3 regions of the Sporosarcina soli genome follow, and region 1 is predicted to be linked to each of the others. Evidence: riboswitches for the same ligand, from Rfam matches in the RefSeq annotation. Region 1 holds a riboswitch; each other region holds the start of a gene.
The links. A riboswitch is a leader RNA that binds a small molecule or an ion and turns the genes downstream of it on or off. The one in region 1 is predicted to bind cyclic di-GMP.
Positions count from the first base shown of each region.

Region 1 (7,786 bases):
TTAGCCGAGGATTTTTCACGCCGAAAATCGCACTCATAAGAAAATAGCCCATCTCTCTCAGTAGGATGACGACAGGCAAAATGATGAATGCCGATACGATTAGCGACAATAAATCCATGAGTCCAAACATGTCCATCCCCTTCTTTATCAATGCCGACGTACTATAAGTAGTAATTACCCGGGAAAGGGGAAGGTGAATCTAGCTCTTTTGGCTTTTTACAATTTTACTTGGTTAGAATAAACGACAAATGAAACGATATAACCCGTTTTGTAATAAAACCCCCACGCGATCAAAATAACTAAAAAAACCAAGCACTAACACGATTCAAACGCATGTCAGTACTTGGCATTATTCACTGTATAACCCTCATCACAAATTGCATAGCAGTTCCTAAATAATATTGTAGATTGAGTAAGTAATCTCTTGGTATTGCAACTCTACACATTGAGTTTTGCATGTTTTACGTTCAATTTATGTTTTGATTCCTTTTCCTTCACATCCGGTATGAAAATGATTGTTGAAATAAACCATAAGATGAGGATCGAAAATATGAAGATCCCGATCAGTCCGCCAGCGTAAAGCGGCTTGAAAAACAAGGTAGCGACTAACAATAACAACGCGCTGCTCACCAAGGCAACGTATCCTTTTCTTGCACTGGAAACAGATAAGTTCACTTGCAATACTTTAGCGGATTGAATGAGCGTGATGACCATGATTGTTACAATATTGGCAGACATTCCGATCCAAACAGGATGGATATTCAAATAGAATTGATTTGGGAGCCATCCGCCGAGATGATACCAGAGGATGCCCGAAAGGAAACCGGCAATCATGGAGCCGACGACAGCTTCTTTCGTTGCCAATCGCCAGAACAAAGCGGCGACGACCGGTGCAAAAGTGGCGGAATTGCGCATCGTCCAGGCGAGGATATTCCACCAAGCGGATTGTTCCGTCCGGATTGCGCCGAAAATGATCATAAGCCCTGTCAACACAAGTAATGAGATTTTTGTATATTTCACAAGTTGTTGTGGAGTTGCCGCCGGGTATAGTGCACTTCCGACATCTTTACCTAAACTTGTCGCACCGGAAAACTGGCAAGGTGCTCCCCATCCTAGCGCACAAGCCCAAATGCCAAGGAAAAACAAGCCGACTAGTGGGGCAGGAAGCACTTGCATCAAATATTGCGGCAATGCGACTAATCCAAGTGATGATCCTGGCACTACGGCCGCAGCTGATAAGCCGAATAAAGTTCCCAACAAGATAAAGGGAACGCCGAAAATCGCCGCTAACTTCAATCCTTTTTGCCCTTCTTCAGGTGTTCGACACGACAATGCCATTTGGAATGCGGCTTGTGCCAAAATGACGTTCACCAAAAATGTCCCGAACCAAACGACAATGACTTGGACCCCGACACTGCTAAACTCGAACATCGCTGGACTGGCAACCGCCAATTCCTTTAAACCTGCGATCCCAGGATTAATAAAAAAGGCAATGATGCCAATGACAAACATGATGCCGAACACAAACATATTCATCGTTTGGGTAAAGGCGATTGACCACATGCCCCCCGCTTGCAAATAAACAAACAGCAGAAGCGCCGTAAACGCGACCGATAGTGACAAAGAAATGCCCGTAAAGACATGAACAGCCGATGCAAAAGCAATCGCGGTCGCAACGGACCACATCGGAAAAGCGAAAGCGGTAATTGCACCGCTAATTCCTAACGCTTTTCTCCCGTAACGTTCACCGATCATCCCGGATACAGTGACGACGAGCTTTTTCCGAAAAGGACCGATGATGACAAAGGCGATGATCAAAATTTGAATTGTTTCAGCGACCCCATACCATATCGCGGAAATTCCAGTTAAATACGACAATTCCACGATGGAGATAAAGGTCGATCCGGAAAATAAACCCGTGATACAAAAGCAGACGAGCCATTTATTGAAAGTCCGGCCGCCAACAAAATAGCCATCCCCTTTTGCCGACTTCTTTCTTGAAATCGAACCGATAAAAATGAGAGCTATTGTATACAGTACGGCAAAAGCGATTAACCACCATCCATATGACGTCATGTTTTCATTCCTCCATTCCCTTGCTAAGTAAGTAAAAAAGGCTCCATAACACCCACAAAATTGTCTGGAAACAAATTTGCAAATGTCATAGAGCCTCCGATTATTCGGTCAGCTATACAATTATAATATTGTTTATTATCTTAAGTGTGTAATTCATATAAGTCAAGTATGAATTAAAAGCATTTTCTACCTTAGATTCACCAAGCCGATGAATGGATACGAATAGGGGGTGTCCAAAGAAATAGGTAACTTTAAAATTCAAATGAAAATTATTCCAAGCAAGTCTATTGACCTAGTTGTCGTGGAACGGTAGAGTAGTTAGTAATTACTTTCAAAATTAAAACAATAATGGCAAATTCATCGAAAGGTGAAGACGCAAAGCTAGAGGGGCTAAAGTCGATGAACTAAGTCAGCCAGCTATCGAATAGTGTTTACAGAACAGCAGACTAAACGACATTCGATTGGTCTGCTATTTATATTCATTCAGCAAATGTATTTGCTGAATGAATATAAAGCCTCCGGCGGATGTCACAGATTTTGAATTGAGCCTTGCCCAATCCAAAATCTGGACGCAATCACGCCGAGGCGCGATTGATATTGGGGTAGGGGGATGGCAATGAAGGTTGTGCTTTTTGCACTAGGCGTGCTAACAGGAATGCTTATTCCACAGTTCTTCAAAGGATATTTGAAGGTTAAATCAGGTTGCCGGTTAAATAGAATGAGTCGGATGCTAGAGTTGGTCGATAGTTCTAAAGATGTGATTTATCATTATCAACTTAAGCCACGCCCAAAATATCTTTACGTCAGCCCATCCATTGAGGATTTATTGGGCCCTGAACTTTTAGAGGCGAGCTATCAAAATCCCAAAATCTCTTTTAATTATATTCATCCAGAAGATCGCACACTTTTACTCAAGAAAATGGAGGGCAAGGTCGATTTCAGTAAGCCCATTTTGCAACGTTGGAGGGACCATACCGGAAACTATAAATGGTGTGAGGAATATGCCACCCCTATTTATAAAAAGGGGGAGTTGGTTGCCATTGTTGGTTATATCCGAGATATTACGGACAAAGTGGAGATGCAGCAAGAGCTACAGTACTTGAGCACACATGATATTTTGACAGGCCTTTACAACCGGAATTACTTTGAGAAAATCATGGAGCGTTATAACAATGAAATCGATTGTCCCATTGCACTCATCCTTTGTGATTTGGATGAATTAAAAGGGATCAATGATACATTTGGACATGTGGAAGGCGATAAAATCATAAAAACATCCGCCAAAATGATCCATGAATTTTTCTCGGAAAATACTACTGTAGCCAGAATAGGCGGAGACGAGTTCGTCATCATCCTTCCAAACCAGACATCTTCACAAGTCGAAATGCTATGCAAAGAATTCGAAGCCCAAATTGCCGACTTCAATGAAAAGGCCAAAGAAAGACAATTAGGCCTTTCCCTAGGTTACTCGTCAACTGAGCGCTCAATCGGAAATATGGACAACCTCCTCACCCAAGCCGACATAAGAATGTATCAGAACAAAAACGATAAAAAGCAAAAACAACTTGTGATTAATCGCTGAAAGGAAAACTTGTTTAAAGGGGGTGTACTAGTGATCATAGAATCATTTGCGCGCTCAAAGCGGGTGTGTTAGCGATCAAAGGATTTCACCTCGCGCATAAAGCGGGTGTGGTAGAGATCAAAGATTCCCTCACGCGCTCAAAGCGGGTGTGTTAGTGATCAAAGAATCTCCCCCGCGCTCAAAGCGGGTGTGCTAGTGATCAAAGACTTCCCTGCGCGCTCAAAACAAGTGTGCTAGTGATCAAAGGATTACCCCCGCGCCCAAAGCGAGTATGCTAGTGCTCAAGGGATACCCAGAGCGCTCAAACCGAACAGCCATCGCTCATAAACAAGTCCCCGCAAAATCACCACCCCCAACGTGGAATCAATGAAATCCTAGTACTTTCCATAAAGAAAAAACAGCATCTATCCCGTTCTATCAGGATAGATGCTGTCGTTTAATGCTTAAAACTAGAAATTAATTCTTGCAATTCCTCTGCCATAGTGGAAAGGGTTTTGGTGGATGCGGTGATTTCTTCCATGGAAGCTAGCTGCTGTTCGGTTGACGCTGCTACTTCTTCGGAGGAAGATGCATTGCTTTTTGCCATATTTTCAAGTTCAATGGCGGTTCCTCTTAATTCATCAATAGCGATTTGGACGTTTTGAGCAGATTTCGAAATGTCATCCATTTGCGGAGTGATTTCTTGGGTGCTTTTCAGGATTTGCTCGAATTTTTCAATTGCTTCGTTCGAGATGGTCATTCCTTCTTTGACGTCCTCTGTTACTTTTGCCATCATGTCGACGGAGTTTTCGGTATCTTTTTGAATACCTCGGATAATGTTGAAAATCTCTGTGGCGGATTGCTGGGATTGTTCGGCCAGCTTTCTCACTTCGTCGGCGACGACGGCAAAGCCTTTTCCATGTTCGCCTGCTCTTGCTGCTTCGATGGCGGCATTCAAGGCGAGTAGGTTTGTTTGCTCCGCAATCCCGGTAATGACATTTAAAATGGATCCCACTTCTTTGGAACGTTCGGAGAGGGAGCTGATCATTCGATTTGATTCGGACACTGAAGATTGGATGGAAGTCATCTGATTCACGGTATTGGTAACCGCCTGTCCTCCGATTTCGGCTTGTTCCCTCATATGGATGGCAAGTTCTGTCACGTTTACGGAACGATTGGCAATGTGCGAGATCCCCTCGGTTACTTGTTCGATCAGAAGCACGTTATTCTCGACGCTGTTTAACTGATTTTCGGCATTGCCCGCCACTTCTTGAACCGCTCCTGCTACATGTTCGGTCGCATACATTGTCTGTTCGGCGCTTGCCGTCAATTCTTCAGAGGAAGCTGCAACAAGTTCCGTATTGTGCTCGATATTACCGACCAGGTTTCTTAAGCTTTCCTGCATGTCACGAAATGCTTCGCCTAATTGGCCAATCTCGTCGTTCGTCTTGATTTCGATTTCTTCGGTCAGATCGCCGTTACTAATGGTATGGGCCTGCTCCTTCAAAACCCTTATCGGTCTAAGGACGGATTGGATAATGAAGAACACGATCAGGGCACCGACCAATAAGGCAATCCCGATGACGACGCTTGTCCTGTTTAAGATCGGGGCGGCCGCTTCCTCTATTTCGGATGTAATGAGCGTGCCTCCGATTTTCCACCCGGTCAGTTCGTTCGTCAGGAAAGTCATGAACTGCTCATCACCTTCAATTGTATAATCAAAAGTACCTTGCTTTTGCTCATACATCTTTTTATAGAAATCCTCTTGGGCCGTAGTTCCTCCTTCGCCCGTCGGATGGGAAATGAAATTCATATCTCCATCTAGCAGAAAGGCATACCCTTCCTTTCCAATCGATACTTGTTTCGCCAGTTTAGTAATATAATCCAACGTAATATCGACGCTAACGACACCTGAATGGTCCTTCGTTGTCTTGGAAATGGTGACAACTATATCATCCACGGCCGCATCCTTATACGGCTTCGATATGAGGATTTCGCCTTTCTGTTCCATCGCTTGTTTGTACCAATCGCGGGTTCGCGGATCATAGATAGAAGTGTCGTTGATGACCGGCTCCTGTATGTAGAAGCCCTCCTCCGTACCGACATAGATGCTCAGGATTTCCGGGTGCAAAGCGGCATATTGGGCTAGATTGCTCCGTATTTCTGGACTCTCATGTCCATCATATAAACTTTTCGATGCTTGATTGCTAAAAAGTTCGACATCATGGATTTTCGTGGAGATTGTGTTATCAATAATCGTATTCAAAATATGGGTGTTTTCATCGGCGGCAGCAGTAATTTGTTTTTTTACCGCATCTTTTGCGGCCATATAGGACGTGAATCCAATAATGACTGCCGGGATGATCAAAATAAGAGAAAAGGCCAAAATTAGTTTTGCTCGAATCGTATTGAAGCGATGCCTCATCGTTGTTTCTTCCTTTCCGATTGGTTTTAAGATGCCTTTCATTCATCGGTACTCTTTTAATATTTCGGTAAAAATCTTTTGATTTCAATAACAAAGGTGATCTAAATTAATCACGGAACATTCGGGAATAACAGGTCGCTGCGTCACTATGAAGCAAGCTTCCGCGCTCATACCTTGTTCCGCGAGTTCAAAACGTTGCCGCTTTCGCTCATACTTTGTACCGCGAGCTCAAAGCGTCGCCACTCTCGCTCATACCTTGTACCACGAGCTCAAAGCGTCGCCACTCTCGCTCATACCTTGTACCACGAGCTCAAAACGCCTCCACTCTCGCTCATACCTTGTACCGCGAGCTCAAAGCGTAGTCACTCTTGCTCATACAATGTTCTGCGCGCTCAAAGCGTCGCCACTTTCGCTCATACTTTGTTCCATGCGCTCAAAGTGTCACCTGCCACGCTCAAAACACGCCCTCCGCGCTCAAATCGCAACGCCTGCATCCAAGGATTAAGTCAACATCCATTACAAATTTCTTTCAGGATAATAAAATCCCTCCACCGGTGCGTTAAAGCACATGAATATATCCGAGAAATACGTCTCTTCGACCAATTGATCCAATACGCCTTTGAAATATCCTGGCAAGTTGCGGATGGCTTTCTTTTTAGTGGCCATCACAGTGATCATGAGGGCACGATAGGCAAGGTCTTCGAAGACTTTCTTGTCGTCTTGATAAATCTCAAACTTTAACATTTTCCCCGAGATCGCTCGATGAATGCCATAGAATTCGCGGGCCAGTTTTGTGTCTCCGAATGTTCTAGTAAGCAGGTCTTTCATTCGACTGAATAGACTTGTAGAGTACTTTGACGATTCCTGTGGAGACGTCTTTAACTTGATTCAGCAGAAGTCCATTGATTTTATGATTGGCGGGATGAATGCTAGAAATGCCTTCAATTCTGTGGGGATTCAAACCCCGGCTGAATCAAGTTAAGCCTCCGGCGGATGTCACAGATTTTGAAAGGAGTTATGGAAGGCAGTCTAAGTGCGCGACGTCCTGTCGCAACGACTGCATGACCTACATCCTGTAGGCCTCAATTCAAAATCTGGACGCAATTACGCCGAGGCGTAATTGATTAGATCTTTAGAATTTATAGATTTAGAAAGTAAGGCTTCGCTTTTGGAAATTGGCTCGTTTTCCTTGTCGTCATGCGGTTTGTCGGCATCATCCCGGCTGTTCATTTTCCCCTGGTCATCGAAGGGAAAAATGATGTAAATGTTGGCGCCGAGCCCGCTCATGACGGGACGGATGTAGTGAACTTTTTCGATGATGCGAAGCTTGATGAGTTTCCGGATGGCACGTCGGACTGTTGCATTTGATTTTCCGATGGTTTCTTCAATTGTTCCGTGTTTCAAATGGGCCGCCCCGTATTTCACCGAATAGCGGCGGATAACGTCTAGCACCCGGCGATCAGATTTCGTCATGGCATCCCAGTGGAAAGTGACATGCTGTTCAGCTGCTGCATCCATTTCCGCGATTGTGGCAAAGCGAGCGTATTCCTGCAAATAATGTGTCATTTGAAATTCCCCCTTTGCCCTCTATATAGAAGGGAGGGGTCGAAAAGTGGACAAATTTGAGGAAATAATTTTATACAAAATGAAAAATCTGCAAAATCGTTTGACGTTAAAGTAAAATAGAAGTAGTTCCATAGGTTTGTTTGGGGGATAAAAAATGA
Region 1 covers NZ_JBHSNO010000005.1:1,025,341-1,033,126, reverse strand. The annotation lists gene ACFPRA_RS08995 (hypothetical protein) at 1-130, opposite strand, end outside; gene ACFPRA_RS08990 (sodium:solute symporter family protein) at 439-2,076, opposite strand; cyclic di-GMP riboswitch class I at 2,417-2,501, shown strand; gene ACFPRA_RS08985 (sensor domain-containing diguanylate cyclase) at 2,693-3,658, shown strand; gene ACFPRA_RS08980 (methyl-accepting chemotaxis protein) at 4,095-6,104, opposite strand; gene ACFPRA_RS08975 (hypothetical protein) at 6,579-6,806, opposite strand; gene ACFPRA_RS08970 (helix-turn-helix domain-containing protein) at 7,167-7,628, opposite strand.

Region 2 (7,786 bases), on a different contig from region 1:
TGATTGTTCAGCTAATTTACGAACTTCATCAGCAACTACCGCAAACCCTTTTCCGTGCTCACCTGCACGAGCCGCTTCAATCGCTGCGTTCAATGCTAATAAATTAATTTGCTCTGAAATCCCCGTAATTACTTTAACAATGTTACCAATTTCATGCGATTTTTCTCCAAGTACATTGATTGCACTAAATGTGGTATTAATTGTTTGATTAAATTGCTCCATTTTCTCCATCGAATCTTTTAACTTTTCGTTACCGTCTTGTGTTAATTCTAACGTCGTATTCGATTGTTCCGAAATTTGGTTTGACCTTATCGATAGTTCTTCAATCGCCTCTGTTATGTCTACGATAGAAGTAGAAGTCTCTTCAGTGGCCACTAATTGCTTTTTTAATCCTTTACCTACCTCATCTATTGCAGCCCTAACAATATCAGCCTTCTCAGTTGCGTATTCCCCGTATTCCGTAAGATTTCCAGCTTTTTCATTCACAGTTTTTGCATATAACTGAAACTGCTCACTAACCTGATCTGCTGATCGTTCCCCCATTTCGTTTATATCCTCATTATTTATAGGTGAACGACGTTTAAGCGCAAAATATTGGTAAGCAAAATACAAAGATGTACATAATAAAACGACTACTATTCCCAGCAAGATAGTTTCCATAAAAATAATCTCCTATTCTATTAACATTAATGCCGAAATTTTACAGCTCTCTTACAATGATATAAATTCCATCTGCTACAGTCGATGGAATATTGCTTAGTCTCTCATTATTTTCATATGTATGGACAATAAAGTTTCCTTCTACATCTTTATATTTCGTCAAGCCGTGAAACTTTTCCATCAAACGTATTGACTTCGGATTTGTTGCTTCACCTAACACCAGTCTTACGCCTTCTTCTGTTGCTTTCTTTATTAACAGATCGCCTAATCTTTGTACAATATCATGACGATCATACTCAGCGATGACACCTAATAAAAATAAATGCAATACCTCTCCGTCTTCCGGATCTTTTCCATAACGTTTTTTATAATCATCTAGGAAACGTGTATCGATATCCGCTAATACACGCATGACTACATTCATGTCAGCAAATGTACCTTCAAAAATATCGTCTTCGATGATTTCAAGAGCCTTCGTATCCCCGACTAACGCGCCTACGACATTTCGTTCGCTATCTAACGCAACAGCACAGTAGCCTTGGTGAGCAATTGACTCGATATATTCCTTCGTAAATTGATAGAAATCTTCGTAAGGTAATTGTAACGCATACCCGATTATCGGTTCTTGCACCCAATTACCAGCAACATCCACTCCAATGAATGTGCTTGCCAAACATGCTGCTGCCTTTTCTATTAAATCTGGTTGGTCCTCTGTAAGAATGTCATATACATATAAATCTTCTAGTGTCTGCATCGTGATGTTCCTTTCAAAATTTGATTAACGTTAGCGCAAAGTTGTTTCAGAAACATGATCGACTACCGTTCCTGGAAAATCAATGGTCTCTAGCGCATTTCGAACTTGTACTTGAGCAATTTTAGACTTAGGATTTACGATCACATTATCTTTAAAGCCAAGTGAAGCATAAAACATGATCGTTTCCCCTAGTCCTGCTGAAACTTTTGAAGGAAGAGGTGATTGGTAAGTTCCGTCCACTACAAACGTATACGCATTTTTTGGAACTTTTGCTACGGTTTCTTGTAAATCCTTTAAATATTCCGCTACAAGATCTTCTTTAATAAACCCTATTACCTGAACATGTACTTCTTTCTTTGCCTCATAAATTGCCATTTTATATTTTGGCTCATCAACAACTAACATCTTTAATCTCCTCCTCTATTACTAATTTTTTTAACAACTGATATTGTAATCTTCCAGCACTTCTTCTACATGAAAAAACTACCCCGACCAAAAATTAGGGGCAGCCAAATAACCACTTCTTATCTTGGCAACCCGACTATCATTTTCCAAGAGGATTTTAGACTCGTAGCTTTGCGTCCTTATCTTTCGATAAGTTTGCCTTTTTCAATTTAAAGAGAAGTAATCGGAATATCACATTAACCTATCAATATAGTAGTATAAACTACTTGTATAATTTTTTCCATATTAGTCCCTTAGACTGAAAAACTCCATATTCCTAAGGGTATTTCTACTCACTTTCTAAGCTACATTGGTAAGAACAAATAAATTTAAAGGGGGATTGCTCGCCGCCTAGTTCCATATGTTCAAACATCATAAAAAGGCAATCCAATTTGATGTGAATCAACGGATTGCCTTGTATTTATGCTTCAATAGCCTATTATAAAACTGAATATTCAGTCTATTCTACGATGTCTTAATCACTTGAGGGCTTACAGTAGATTCAATATCCTGTGAATCGGAATTACGTTGCAATAGAAATGCAGCGCTAAGAATAAGAATTCCTCCGACTATTTGTATAAAATAAAGATTTTGCCCCAAGACAATAGCTGCTAGTATGGCTCCCATGACCGGTTCGAATATCGCCAAAATCGAAGCTTTGGAAGCCCCTATCATTCTTATACCCGTTAACAGCAACATAGTGGGAAGTGCTGCCGCTACAACACCAGCAAAGATCAATATCGGCCAAAGTGAAGCATCATGAAACGGTTGGAGAATAGCCTCCTTTTCCCCGAAAATAAACCCCATAGTCGCGAATACCGTTCCGGCAGCAATGAGGAAAATTGTCGTAGCATACGATGCAGGAACGCTCGGATAACCTTTACGACCGACAAGAAAATAGACGGACATTCCAATTGCGGCAAAGAGTGCTAATCCAATACCAAGCCAATCAAACCTCATTTCTTCCCCAAACATTTGCCCAACGACAGCGAGACTGCTCCCACCCAGAGCAAATAACAGTGCGATGATTTTTTGCTTATTTAGCATTTCACGTCCCGTAACAGCACTGATCAACGTCACGATTGCTGGGTAGATATAAAATAATAGAAATGCCAATGCTACTGTTAAATGAACGAATGCGTAAAAAATTGCTAAACTATAGGACATAAAAGCCAATGCCGCAATAGACAAATTCCTCCATTGCCATCGAGGAATATTCGACAACACTTTTTTCTGATTCCGTTGGCGGCCTACTCCGAATATGAGAAGTACACACATCGTGATGGCCCCAAAGATTTCTCTCCATGCCCCAAAAGCGATTGGACTCACACCAGCTTCATATGCAATATTGGTCAAGGTTCCTAGGCTCGAAAAGAGTGCTGATGCGAACAGTACTATTAATATTCCCGTAAGTTGTTGTTTTTTCAAATCAGAATTAGAAATCATAGGCTGCCCTAATCCACTTTTCTCCATATTATTGTCCACCTCTCCATTGTCATATAAGGTTATACAATTTTTCACAGAGTCGCCGCACCTTAACCTATCCTTGTTTTCATTCTGGTACTGACTATCCTGAATAAAGTAAAATCATATAATTTATTTTGAACCAACTGTTGGGCATATACTTGATCCTGTCACATGTCTTGCGGCAGTACCTAGCATATAATCAATATTTTCAGATGCCATGGCCATTTTTACGGTTTCCGAACGAATATGCATTAATTCTGCAGGCCAATTTGAGGCAGCAGCCCCGTATATTTTTGACCAAATTTGAGTCTTATCTGCAATCGGTTTCATAATATCTTCCCAATTTTTAAGGGCTGTCTCTATATCATCGTTCTCCAGTTGTTTAGCAAGTTCCAACGCACTTGTCATGCTAACTCCTGCCCCTTGTCCTAAATTAGGCTCCATTCCATGCGCAGCATCGCCAAGAATCGCCACTTTCCCTGCCGACCAGGTTTTTAGGTAAATATAGTAGAAGTATTGATCTAATCTTAAATAATCGATACGTTCTATGACAGATTTCAGGTGGGGGAATGATGAAAGCCAAGCATCTTTATTAATAGGATCAGAAAGTCCTTCGCTATCTGTAGATGGCGATGTCAAATATACATACCGATATTGATCTGTAGATGGAGCTATCCCAATTCGGCGGAAACCATTCCAATGCTCCATTGCGATTCCTATCTCATCTGCATCTGTTTTTGGTATTAAAGCTCTTAATGCTCCATTACTTACTTTTTCAACCGTACACTCAATATGAATCGAATTTCGAATTCTTGAGTTGATGCCATCTGCTGCTACTACTAAATCCGCTTTCACTATTTCCCTATTAGCCAATGTAATCGTTCCTGACGAAGCCGCTGATATCACACGAGCATCCGTCTCTATCCGCACACCTAACTCCTGGGCCTTCCTTACTAGAGCACTATGAATCTCTTTACGCGGTATCACACAGAAGCGATTTTCTTCGCTGAATACTGTGGAATGCAATACATCTTGTGTTTCATCCATCATGTTTAAACTCTGAATAAACTCCACGTTCTGACATACTTCATCAAACACGTCAATCGATTCCAATACTTTCAATCCATTTTCCCACAAATAAAGCCCCGCCCCAATTTCTCTAAGTTCCGAAGATCTTTCAAATATTTGTACATCCCAACCACGTTGAGCTAGTGCTATTCCCAAAGTTAAACCTGATAATCCTGCCCCAGCAATACTTACTCTTTTTTTTGCCATTTTAATGCCTCCTTATAAAATTTCTTATAGGAAATAAAGAAGAAATCCCAATATTTTCCCGGGAAATAATATTGGGATGTGAGGATAGGACTATATAAGATTAGAGATTGAAAGATATTCTTTGATATGTTCCACAACTTTTTCCGGTGATTCAAGGGTAGGAAAATGTGTTTCGCCTGGGATCATCTTAAAATCAAACCAAGTGTTCTGCTCCGCAAATCGACTTTGCAATTCTTCGTAACCATCTTCCGCAGCCTGTGAGTAGATATGCACAATAGGACGCTTCTCTTTTAGAGCCGCCATCCGTTTAAGCGGCGAACCCCATTTTTGATATGATTCTTCGATTACTCGGCAGGAACGTTCCCACATATCGTAGCCGAAACTGGCCATTTCCTTATTAAGATGGTTTTTGACAGCACGATTAGTACTAACACCTTGCCAATGGTTAAATATATTTTGTCTACCTGAAAACCACTGTTCGGGATTTTGCATATCTTGCAAGTCTTTGATAAATTCTTTCCCTGCCTCAGTCATGATCCAATCGATCACTACACTCTGAGGTACTCTGTCCGTTCCTAGGCGATCAGTGATTTCCATATTAGCCCAACCACCATGCGACGTGGATATCGGAATAACTTGTTCGATATCCAACGCATTCAATACGGCAATAACATCGTCGGCCTGGTCTTTAGCACCGAAGTCCTCCAATCTAGATAAAGGATCCGTATGGCCCCTCCAATTCATGCGGACCACTTTATGTTGTTCTGCTAGCAAGTGAACCACTGGGTCGAAGAGTCTATGATCCTGACACCAACCGGACAATAACAGCAATACAGGACCCTCTGCATTTCCGTGGATATCATACGTTATTTCGCAACCATTCATTATAATTGATTCCATAGCACTTTTTTCTTCTTTCAACATGAACATCGTCTCCATTTCTTTCATTTGATTTTAAGGGAACGGAAAGTTTATCTCTTACAATATGAGTGATTGACTTTCACGTTTTCTTGTATTAACTTTACTTTAAGAATATTCGGAGTGTTGTAAACCATTTAACCGTTTTAAAAAAAATAAGAAAGGGGAAAAACAGTGCCAATTATCTTTGATAATCATAGTTACTGGAAAGATTTTTCTTTATATGGGGAAAGGTTGTTCTTTAAAGAAAATTCCTTTGTATATAAAAAAGGGGAGATTGGAAAAGGAATCTATTATATCGAAAAAGGATTGGTAAAGGCAACTTCCATCAATACAAAAGGAGAGGAGATTCTTGTAAATATCTCTTTACCACAACAGTTAATCGGTGTGCAAGCGATGGATCAGATCGTTCACTTTTCATCAACCGAAACCATTAAAGACTCAGTATTATATTTTTTCCCTTGTGAAGTAGTAAATGAGATTATCCACAAATATCCGCATGCCCATCGTTTATTTTTGGGAACTGTCAAGAGCCAAATGAGATGCCTGATAGATAGTATCCACTTCAATAATTTACCTTCGGAAAAGCAATTGGCAAGGTTGATCCTTAATATTTATGAGGATTTCAAGCAGTTAAAAATCTTCTTATCACAAAAAGACCTAATCAAATGCACAGGTCTTACTCGTGTGACAATTTATAAGGTCATGAAGGATTGGAGAGAAAAAGGTTATATCGAGACGATGAGTCATTCATTGATCATAAAGAATGTGAGTGCATTACGGGGACTTGCAGATAGCTATTCCTAAAAAAGATTCTCATGTTAATGAGCCGGGCTTCAAGATAGTTTACAAGGGAGGTTTTGTAATGGAGTTACGATACTCGTGGCAACCATATCTACAATTTGGACAAAGATTAGCGGTAGAAAAAAACACCTATATCTATCATCAACAGGATGAAGGAAAAGGATTCTATTACTTAAGCGAAGGCAATATTAGAATTTCCGTCTCATTTCCTGATGGTCTTGAAAGAACTATCAATTATGTTCCAGTGGGGATGCTCTTTGGAGAAGACGGCCTATATAATGACCCTTACTTAACGACTGCATGTACCGTGAATTCTTGCATCATCTACTACTTTTCTGATAGCGCTTTCACACAAATATGCAATGCCTTTCCTGATGCAAAACATATATTTACTAAATCACTGCTATTTAAATTTAGGATAGTTGCTGAGGTGCTATCATTTACATCCAGTCCGGCAGAACAACAAATTGCTCATTTTCTTATCAAACTTATTAAAGAAAATGGCGAAGATATCCCCTTGAACCAGACGACTTTGGCAAATTATATTGGCGTCTCCCGAATTAGTGTGAATAAGACTTTAAATAATTGGAAAAGAAGAGGAATAGTCGATATTTCTAATAATCGTATACAAGTGAAGGAGTTGCAGAAGTTAAAAGACCTACAGTCAATCAATACGACAATGCCTTATAATCTGGATTATTTATTATTGGGTGTTTAAAAGAAAAAAGAGAGTACGATGGTTAACCACACGTGCTCTCTTTTACGATTAATCATTCAGAAGACTATTGAATGAGTCCAGGATTACTGGCCATGCCCCTGAATCAGGAACAATCAATTCGAAATGTTCAGCGTGAGGTATGGGGATAAAACGAACTGTGTCTCCGGCTGATTTGGCAGTCTTTTCGAATAGCTCACTCATCCCAATCGGTACATTCACATCCAGGCTACCGTGAATAAGAACAAGCGGAACACCAATTGGTAAAAGGGATTTTGGAGAACCTTGCTCATAGCGATACGGATAATTCTCAGGCGATCCACCCATCAAGTCCTTTGTAGGATTATCAATAATTCCGAACGCCGTATCCTTCCATTGATGGATATCATGCATTAACGCCAAATCACTTACACCGGCAAGACTAATCACCCCTTTTATCTTTACAGCGTCTTCTGTACTTGTCAGATTGCTATCTGAACAAAGATTATGCCTTGCCGCAAGCCATAAGGCAAGATGTCCACCAGCGGAATGCCCGATTGTAATTACCGATTCCGTGTTCAGAGGATAGGATTTGGCCAAAGTCCTGACAAAGTCCGCCGCTTTTGCACTATCAAGAAACGTATTTGGCCAACCGCCATCTTCTTGTCCCACACGTCGATATTCAATATTCCAAGTAGCTATCCCATTTTCTGTTAGGGCATTCACAAATGCATTCATATGCTCCAGTTCAAAATGAGCCTTCCAAAAAC
Region 2 covers NZ_JBHSNO010000016.1:213,361-221,146, forward strand. The annotation lists gene ACFPRA_RS21690 (methyl-accepting chemotaxis protein) at 1-660, opposite strand, end outside; gene ACFPRA_RS21695 (hypothetical protein) at 701-1,414, opposite strand; gene ACFPRA_RS21700 (hypothetical protein) at 1,445-1,819, opposite strand; cyclic di-GMP riboswitch class I at 1,943-2,029, opposite strand; gene ACFPRA_RS21705 (DMT family transporter) at 2,324-3,331, opposite strand; gene ACFPRA_RS21710 (FAD-dependent oxidoreductase) at 3,455-4,600, opposite strand; gene ACFPRA_RS21715 (alpha/beta fold hydrolase) at 4,691-5,524, opposite strand; gene ACFPRA_RS21720 (Crp/Fnr family transcriptional regulator) at 5,693-6,325, shown strand; gene ACFPRA_RS21725 (Crp/Fnr family transcriptional regulator) at 6,384-7,040, shown strand; gene ACFPRA_RS21730 (alpha/beta hydrolase family protein) at 7,089-7,786, opposite strand, start outside.
Region 2: linked by a shared signal. The riboswitch ahead of ACFPRA_RS21700 (hypothetical protein) and the one ahead of ACFPRA_RS08985 (sensor domain-containing diguanylate cyclase) in region 1 are both predicted to bind cyclic di-GMP.

Region 3 (7,786 bases), on a different contig from region 1:
TCGATGAGGTGCAAGTAGCAGTAGATAGGATTGTCACCATCCAAGAAATTCGCATAATTTGTCAGATGGTATTACGTAACTTGTTATTTTGTCAGTTCTATTTAAAAGATCAGTTCTTTGTCCATTTTGGCTGGGATTCTTATATGTATGTGGGAAGCTGCAATAATTCGTTGTCTGCGATTGCATTTGCTGAAAACAATGGTTTATTTGTAGAACCATTTCAATCACCTTACTATTATACGGAGGAAAAGACAACCAGGCTGGTCGAATGGAATGAAATCACAGATGATAGCAAATTGATTGTAGGTAGTGAAGAGCTAATTGAGGTACCTATTGAAGAGTATCAAAGAGTTTTGAAGTTGTCGAACGAACATCCTGTAATTGGCCAATTCAATTTATCAATAGAACACAAAGAATTCTTTCAAAAGCTGTTGAAGCATGAGATGGATTTTACTAAATATGAATACTTTTTTACCGGTGAACATTAAAAACGATTGTTGATGGTTTCAGTGGAATTAGGGTGGTATCGCGGTTAAACCCGCACCTTTGAGCATACACGCTCATGCAAACAAAGAATTTTTCAAGGTGGACATTAGTGTAGCACGGAAATGAGTCAACAATTGCTGTTGGCTTTTTTCTTGTGCATCGGCGAAATTCTGTGTAGTATCTCTATCATAGACCCCATAAAGGGAGGAAGAGCCATTTGAAATTTTTAAAAATACTTTTAGGTACTGTGGTCTTTATCGCTGTAGCAGGATTCGCGATTTACTTTTTTGGGACAAAACTCATTGCTGACCAAGTGATGGACCAAGTAGCGGTAGAACTGACTGACAGCGGTCAAATTGAAAGTATTAAACAAGAAATCAAGAATGATCCGCAACTGCAAGCATTTATCGAAGAAGGGAAAAACGTAGATAGCAGCACGTTACCATTCCAAACGAAAGAAGAAGCGGTCAGAGTATTAGTGAAGAAGTTCAGTGTAAGTGAATTGAAAGAACTCCAAACGAAAGCCCAAAGTGGTCTTACCGCGGAAGAGCAACAACGCTTATTCAATGAGATTGAAGGCAAGTTAACGGATGAAGAATTATTGGCCTTAAAAGTATTGGCTTATAAGGAACTTGAACAACGGTGATATTCCAAGGTGTGTCATCTAGCATCACAAGCAGCATTGTAGAATAAAGCAATGTTGCTTGTTTCTTTTGAGCCGTAAATTAGTTGTCGAGTGCCAAATTTACGGGACTTGAACATTTGTTCGGTCAACACAGAACGAATGCGGAGAATTTTTGAAGCTCATGATAACTTCCGATCCCATTTATTATAAAAAAACAGCCATTTCGAAGCCTTTTAACCCCATTCAATACAATAATTGTAAATTTATTCCGCTATTATCCCAAACACACAACAAACAGAACACCAGTTCCCACCCCCAGTAATTGAGCATTTTTCTTCGTTTAATAAAAATAAATTCACGGGAATTGGGAGGATGGTTAAATGGATGATAATGATATATCGAAAGAAAACAGACTAATTGACAGCTTCGTGCAGGCGGAAATAAGTGTACTCGTTGAGTTACGAATGGGGAATGGATTGCATGCAATGGAGGTTGAAAAGCTAGTTAAAGCATTGGCTGCTTGTGCTGATGAGTGGGAGAATCGGGAGAGTATACCTCAAAACGCCATCCACGCTCTCATTGAACTGTTTGATGAACTCTATAACTTTTCACTGATTTATAAGGAAGATGAAGCGACACGAATAATGGAAGCCGCTAAACAGATAAAAGCGCTGATTCATAGATGGACAAAAGAAACGGGGGAAATAGATCCTGAGAAAGCCAAAGATATTGCCAAACTGCTCGAGTACATCAATGAGGACGGACATTTTTTTGAAAAGCTTCAAAACGGCAAAGGTATGGATGAGCGGCAATTTGAAAGAATTTATAATGAATTGGAATCCATTTCCAACCAGATTTATGGATGGGAAACCTTGCCGAAAGTATTGGTTAATATGCTAATCGATCTTTGCGAAATGGATTTGTATGCTTCTCAGTATCAAGAACAGCAAGAGCAGGCAGAAAAGATTTATGATGCACACGAACGAATAATGACTTTACTGATTGGATGAGCCTGAGCCGTTTATAAGCTTTTAAAGGGGCAGATAGTAGAGTGTAATGTCCCCCTAGCCACTCATGGTTGAGTAGCTAGGGGGATTTTTTATGAGGGGAAATTGTAAAACCTTTTTACAATGGTCCATCACATGATCAATCTCTGGGCAACGAGACCAAGCAGTAATCCTAAAAAGATAGAGGATAATGTCCCTAACAGGAAATATTCCGCCCAATTTCGATCATCCAACTGCTTGAACCGTGCAATCGACTTGGCAGCGATAATAAAAGCGATAGACGGATAGGCACCGATCATCGTTAATAAGATAACGAGCAATCTTTCGATGTAGCCAATGAGATTTCCACGTGAACGGAGAGGAGTGGTGTACGTAAAATAATGGTATTCTTCTGTAAAACTATTCTCCATATTAGGTTGAGCTTTTTCTTTCGCAGCAATAATTTGATTTTTTAGCGTCAGTTCGCCTTCGAAGTTTGCAAACTCTGAAGGCAAAGAGCCAACGATGAATTTAACGATATGACCACTGACACTTGTCGCTAAAATAAAAATGATAATGAGCAATAATAACGCGTTAAGCGGATCTAATTTGCTTGTCCCAAACAATTCTAAAATACGAGTAGTCATTACCACAACTTCCATATGAAAGAAAATGATACAGGTACTGAGTAACATTACGATATGAAGAAGTTGATCGAATAGGAAAAAGCCAAGTTTTTTCAAACTATCATTTGTGTTTCTTTTAATGGAGTCCACTAGTTTTATTTTCAGCAAGTCAATGAAAAGATGTGAGACACAGATAAAAAGTAATGGGAAAATAAAATACTCAACCATGTTCCTAAACTCGTAATAATACCCCCATACGATGGCAAGCGCTATTCCTGTAGTAAATAGATGGTGAAGAAAATGTTTCTTGAAATGTTTTATTTTATGTTTCACCATTTTATCCGTTTGTAACCAAAAGTCAGCAATTAAATGTGCGAGAAGTAGCAGCAGGACAGTCATCATTTTCCTCCCTCAATGTTTGGAAAATAATCATGAAGCTGATCGCTCACAATCTGTCGTATGTTCCTTTGTAATGAACCACTTGCGCTATACGGATTCAACTTATGATCAGTTTCTAAAGAATTTAATACGTTTACAATGTTATGAAAAGCATCCAGGATAGCTTCTGTTTTGCCTTTTTTCATATGACTTGAAACAGTAGATGCTGTTCTCCCCAAATAGTGACTCACTTTATTTTGTTGAGTAAGGATTAAGAACAAAGAACAGACAAGCGATTGGATTTCTGTTTGTTCATTTATTTGTTCTTGTTGCAAAGTTAAAATCACATTTAGCAACGTTTCAAACTGACTTCCAAATACATTGAATCCTTCGGGTGACTTTTCATCTGAAAAATCCGCCAACCGAAAGTGAAATTGAGCTCTATTTTGTTGTTTTTTCAAGAAATCATTTGCCTCTCTAGCTTGTTTCATTAACGGATGAATCCAAGTTTCTACGTTCAAAGTGTTAACGTCATCTTGTATATCACCAAAAGACAGACCGAAATAGGGTTTATGATTTGAGAATTTCCAAACACGGCTCAAATAAAAAGCAAGCGTATAAGCTGTTGCATAGCCATTACTCACCACGACGAGTTCATCGCCAGCCCGGTGGGTGATTTGCGTCGCAACAATATTTTGTGTCCACTTAGCTATACGTACCTCTAATTGCTGAAGATATTCACTTAATTCACTTCCGATATTTCCCTTAGACGAATGACTGACGTCCATAATGAAAACAGAAATTGGATTCGTCATCAATAAACAACACCTTCCCAGCATCAATTGTAGCATTAAGTTCGATGATATCATCAAATATATCAGTAATTCGATTAAACAGTCAAACTTGTAGAATGTTCGATTATACAATCGAATTTACATATAGATTCACTTATCACTACGAGGATGAGCTTAAACAACCGGCAGAGGCAGAAAAATTGACGAGGTACATGAACGAATTGTGACATTACTTATTGGTTGTCCTACTTTGTGCAATGAAATCTAGATTTGTGCTTGATTATTAGGAGATTATAACTATAATAAAATTAGTTACTTATGAAAATAGCAAAATAAAAGAATAATGGAGCAATGAACAGCATTTGTATTTGGGCACTTAAATGACTGGGAGCAAGTAGTGCAACCGACCTTGATTTTTTCAGGGTCTTTTTTTATGATTGCGGTAAAACATCTCAAATTGGACAAACTTATAATGCTGTTCAAACGCTTGAGACACAAGCTGTTTTTGTACTAAAGAAAAATGCATATTTGTCCGAGGAGATACAGCTCTTGCAGGTATTACCAAGTAAATAATATAAATATGAGGAGCATAATTTATGAGTCTTTTTTTCAGAAAATCTATATCTTGGGATGAACAAATAAAGTTTACTAATTCCAACTTATCAAATGTAGGAGAAAGAGCAAAAGAACGCCTGAATTTCTTAGGTATCGACCAAGATACGTTACAAATTGTAAAAGAGTCAGCGGATTTTCTTGCCCCTTTTAAGGATGAGATGATTGACAAGTTTTATGAAAGGATCCAGTCTGTCGAGGGTCTACATAAGATTATTAACGAATATTCTACAATTGATCGATTAAGAAAAACGATGGGGAAGTATCTTGATCAATTTTTAGAAGCAGAAATTAATAAAGAGTATATCATGACCCGTATCCGTATCGGCCAAGTGCATAGTCGCATCAATTTAACAGCTGAAAATTTTATTTCTGCCCATCATTTGCTTCTTCAAGTAATGACGGCTGTCTTAATCGAAAAACTATACCATAAACCTGCTCGGATGATGGAGAGTATAATTGCCGTCCAAAAGTTAGCTGCATATGACCAACAGCTAATCGTAGAAGTGTATATGGAACATACATTTAAGCATTTCCTATTTGGTGTTTCGGATATGTTGAATGAGATAACAGATATTGATACGACGAAACAACTCATTTATAGTATAGAAAAACAAATGGATGAAACACATAATGTTACTGCAGCTACTGATCAAATGAGTGCCTCCATACAAGAAGTTGCAAATTATGCGATAAAAGTGGCGGAGGGGACAGATGATGCTGTACAATCTGCTGAAAAAAGTCGGCTAGCTGTAGATGAAACGACAACGGACATTCTTCAAGTTGGAAAAGTGTACGAAGAAATTGTGAACGGGGTAACAAGACTTGGTCAGGAAATCGACCATACCCAAGACATTGTCCAAGTGATTAAAGGGATCGCTGACCAAACCAATTTACTCGCGTTAAATGCAAGTATTGAAGCTGCGAGAGCGGGAGAACACGGACAAGGATTTTCCGTGGTTGCTTCTGAAGTCCGTAAATTATCTGAACATACAAAAGAACAAATCGTAAAAATCAACGAAAATATGGAATCTTTGCAAAGGGTTTCTTCAGAAGTAATCGATGAAATCACCAAAACCTCTAAATTAGTAGAAAAAAGCGTCACAGGGGCAGAGAACACAAGCCAAGCATTAGTTCATATTGTCGAAATGATGCAAGGGATTAACGAAGCAACATCGCAAATAGCAGCCATGAGCGAGGAACAAACTTCCACGACTGTAGATATTGCTTCTAGAAATTCTTCTATTTATGATAATAGTGTACAAGCTCGAGAAATCTCACATCAAACTGCGAAAACACTCTTTGATTTAAGTAATAAAATGGATAATTATCGTAAAACGTTCTTTGAGATAAATGTCAAACTTACTTCTAAAGATATAGTGAAAGTCGCGAAAACAGACCATCTATTATGGAAGTGGCGCGTATATAACTTAATATTAGGAGTCGAAACGATTGATTTGAAAGAAGTAACATCTCATGAAATGTGCCGATTAGGTCAGTGGTATTATGGAGATTTACCTGATCATATAAAACAAAAAGATGCTTTCAAACAACTCGAAATACCACATAAAGAAGTTCACGAAAATGCAAAATTAGTTGTTGAATGTCATAACAGAAATGATCTGTACGGGGTTGAAATGGGCTTCAAACAATTAGAAGAAGCTTCTGAGAAAGTTATTACTTTACTATGCGAATTAGAGGACGAATTAGAAAAAGATCTCTAAGTTTTATTTCATTTGATCGTTCAACATATTGCCAAAAAAACTGCCTGGAAACTGAACTGGGTAGTTTTTTAATATTGAACATTAACTTTGAGGGAGGCCATTTTAGAAGTGGTCTTCCGTTTAAAAATATTTTAGTTTACATAATATATATTATCGATAGTTGTGTTTCGTTGAATAAGTATACTTGGAACAGTGAGATAAAATGCAGAATTGCTGTAAATAGACATAAATGTTTAGGCTTGGACTTCTTAAATACATTCTAAAATTGTTTAGACAAAAAAATATACAGATACCTAAAATGCTGCTGGTTTCTGTATATCCCCATTATTATTAATTGAATTTAAAAATCTGTAGTTCGACCAAAATCCAAGAATCTATTTCCTGAAGATTATACTTTACTAACAGTTCTTCAGCTTCAATCATTTATTAAATGCACCTCCGAATTAATTCCAAAATAGTTGGAATCTAAATCAGCATATATTTCTCCTATGAATAGCAACAAAGCTATATTCGAAAGTAATGTTTCAATATTTAATCCTGAGGATATGTTAAGTAATTGTTGGATTGATGTCTTCTTATCTCTTTTAATTTGATCCATGATATCGCTTCTAATCACTTCGTTTAAATAATTTCCTTTCTTTAGTAAACTTATTATAATTTTATAATTTGTAAGGAGAAACCGATTCCGTCTAAGTTCTTTTTCGGTAACTATTCTGTGAACTAAGTTATGTTTTTCACACCATTCTTTCTGTATTTCTATTTGCGTTAACACTCTTTTTTCTTGTAAATCATTCGAATACTTTATCTCTCTTATTTCTTCTGTACCATCAGCATATAAAATCCACATATTAGGGATTGATGAACGAATCGTATTTCCCATAGGCAACTTAATTTCAAATGGTCGCTCGCAATAACTAATAACATGTGGATTACACTCTATAAACAACCAATTATCGTATTCTAAGCCACTGGATAAAAACACATCCCTACTTATTTTTAGACTCTTTGATTTCCAGCGATTGTTACCGTGTTTAGTAGTAAAATTTGTTATGATAGGTGTATACATGGATAACCCCTCCCCCAATTCACAAAATTCAGTTATTTCCGTTTACCTTAATTACATAATATTCAAATATTAATACTTCATTATATGTTCGGTTAACATAAAAAAGAAGCTCGACAATACTCAAGCTTCTTTTTGTATTATGTTACCTTAATTAAAAATCATTGATATAATTATAAAAGCGATGATAATAACAAGTATGAGTATGCCAGTACCTTTCCAGCCTAATCCCCCTACCAACTCAGCAAGATTTCCAGTTTCCGCCTTATTGAAAGCATCGCTCATATTTCCGGCTGGGTTTCTTTTTAACTCTTCTTGTCGTAACCTTTCCCTTCTTCTTTCAGGTGTTTCTTTATCTTCGTTCATCACCCCACCCCCATTATCCATCATTCTAACATCTAACCTTCAATCTATCTTCCAACTAATCGAAATTATACAAATAAAAAGAATAGGCATCCAGATTTAATCAGTCAAAACGATGGCTCATCACAA
Region 3 covers NZ_JBHSNO010000001.1:180,941-188,726, reverse strand. The annotation lists gene ACFPRA_RS00820 (DUF7683 domain-containing protein) at 1-488, shown strand, start outside; gene ACFPRA_RS00815 (hypothetical protein) at 704-1,132, shown strand; gene ACFPRA_RS00810 (hypothetical protein) at 1,492-2,121, shown strand; gene ACFPRA_RS00805 (DUF3307 domain-containing protein) at 2,250-3,122, opposite strand; gene ACFPRA_RS00800 (hypothetical protein) at 3,122-3,916, opposite strand; cyclic di-GMP riboswitch class II at 4,232-4,313, shown strand; gene ACFPRA_RS00795 (methyl-accepting chemotaxis protein) at 4,492-6,231, shown strand; gene ACFPRA_RS00790 (TnsA endonuclease N-terminal domain-containing protein) at 6,647-7,297, opposite strand; gene ACFPRA_RS00785 (DUF6366 family protein) at 7,445-7,660, opposite strand; gene ACFPRA_RS00780 (GNAT family N-acetyltransferase) at 7,761-7,786, opposite strand, start outside.
Region 3: linked by a shared signal. The riboswitch ahead of ACFPRA_RS00795 (methyl-accepting chemotaxis protein) and the one ahead of ACFPRA_RS08985 (sensor domain-containing diguanylate cyclase) in region 1 are both predicted to bind cyclic di-GMP.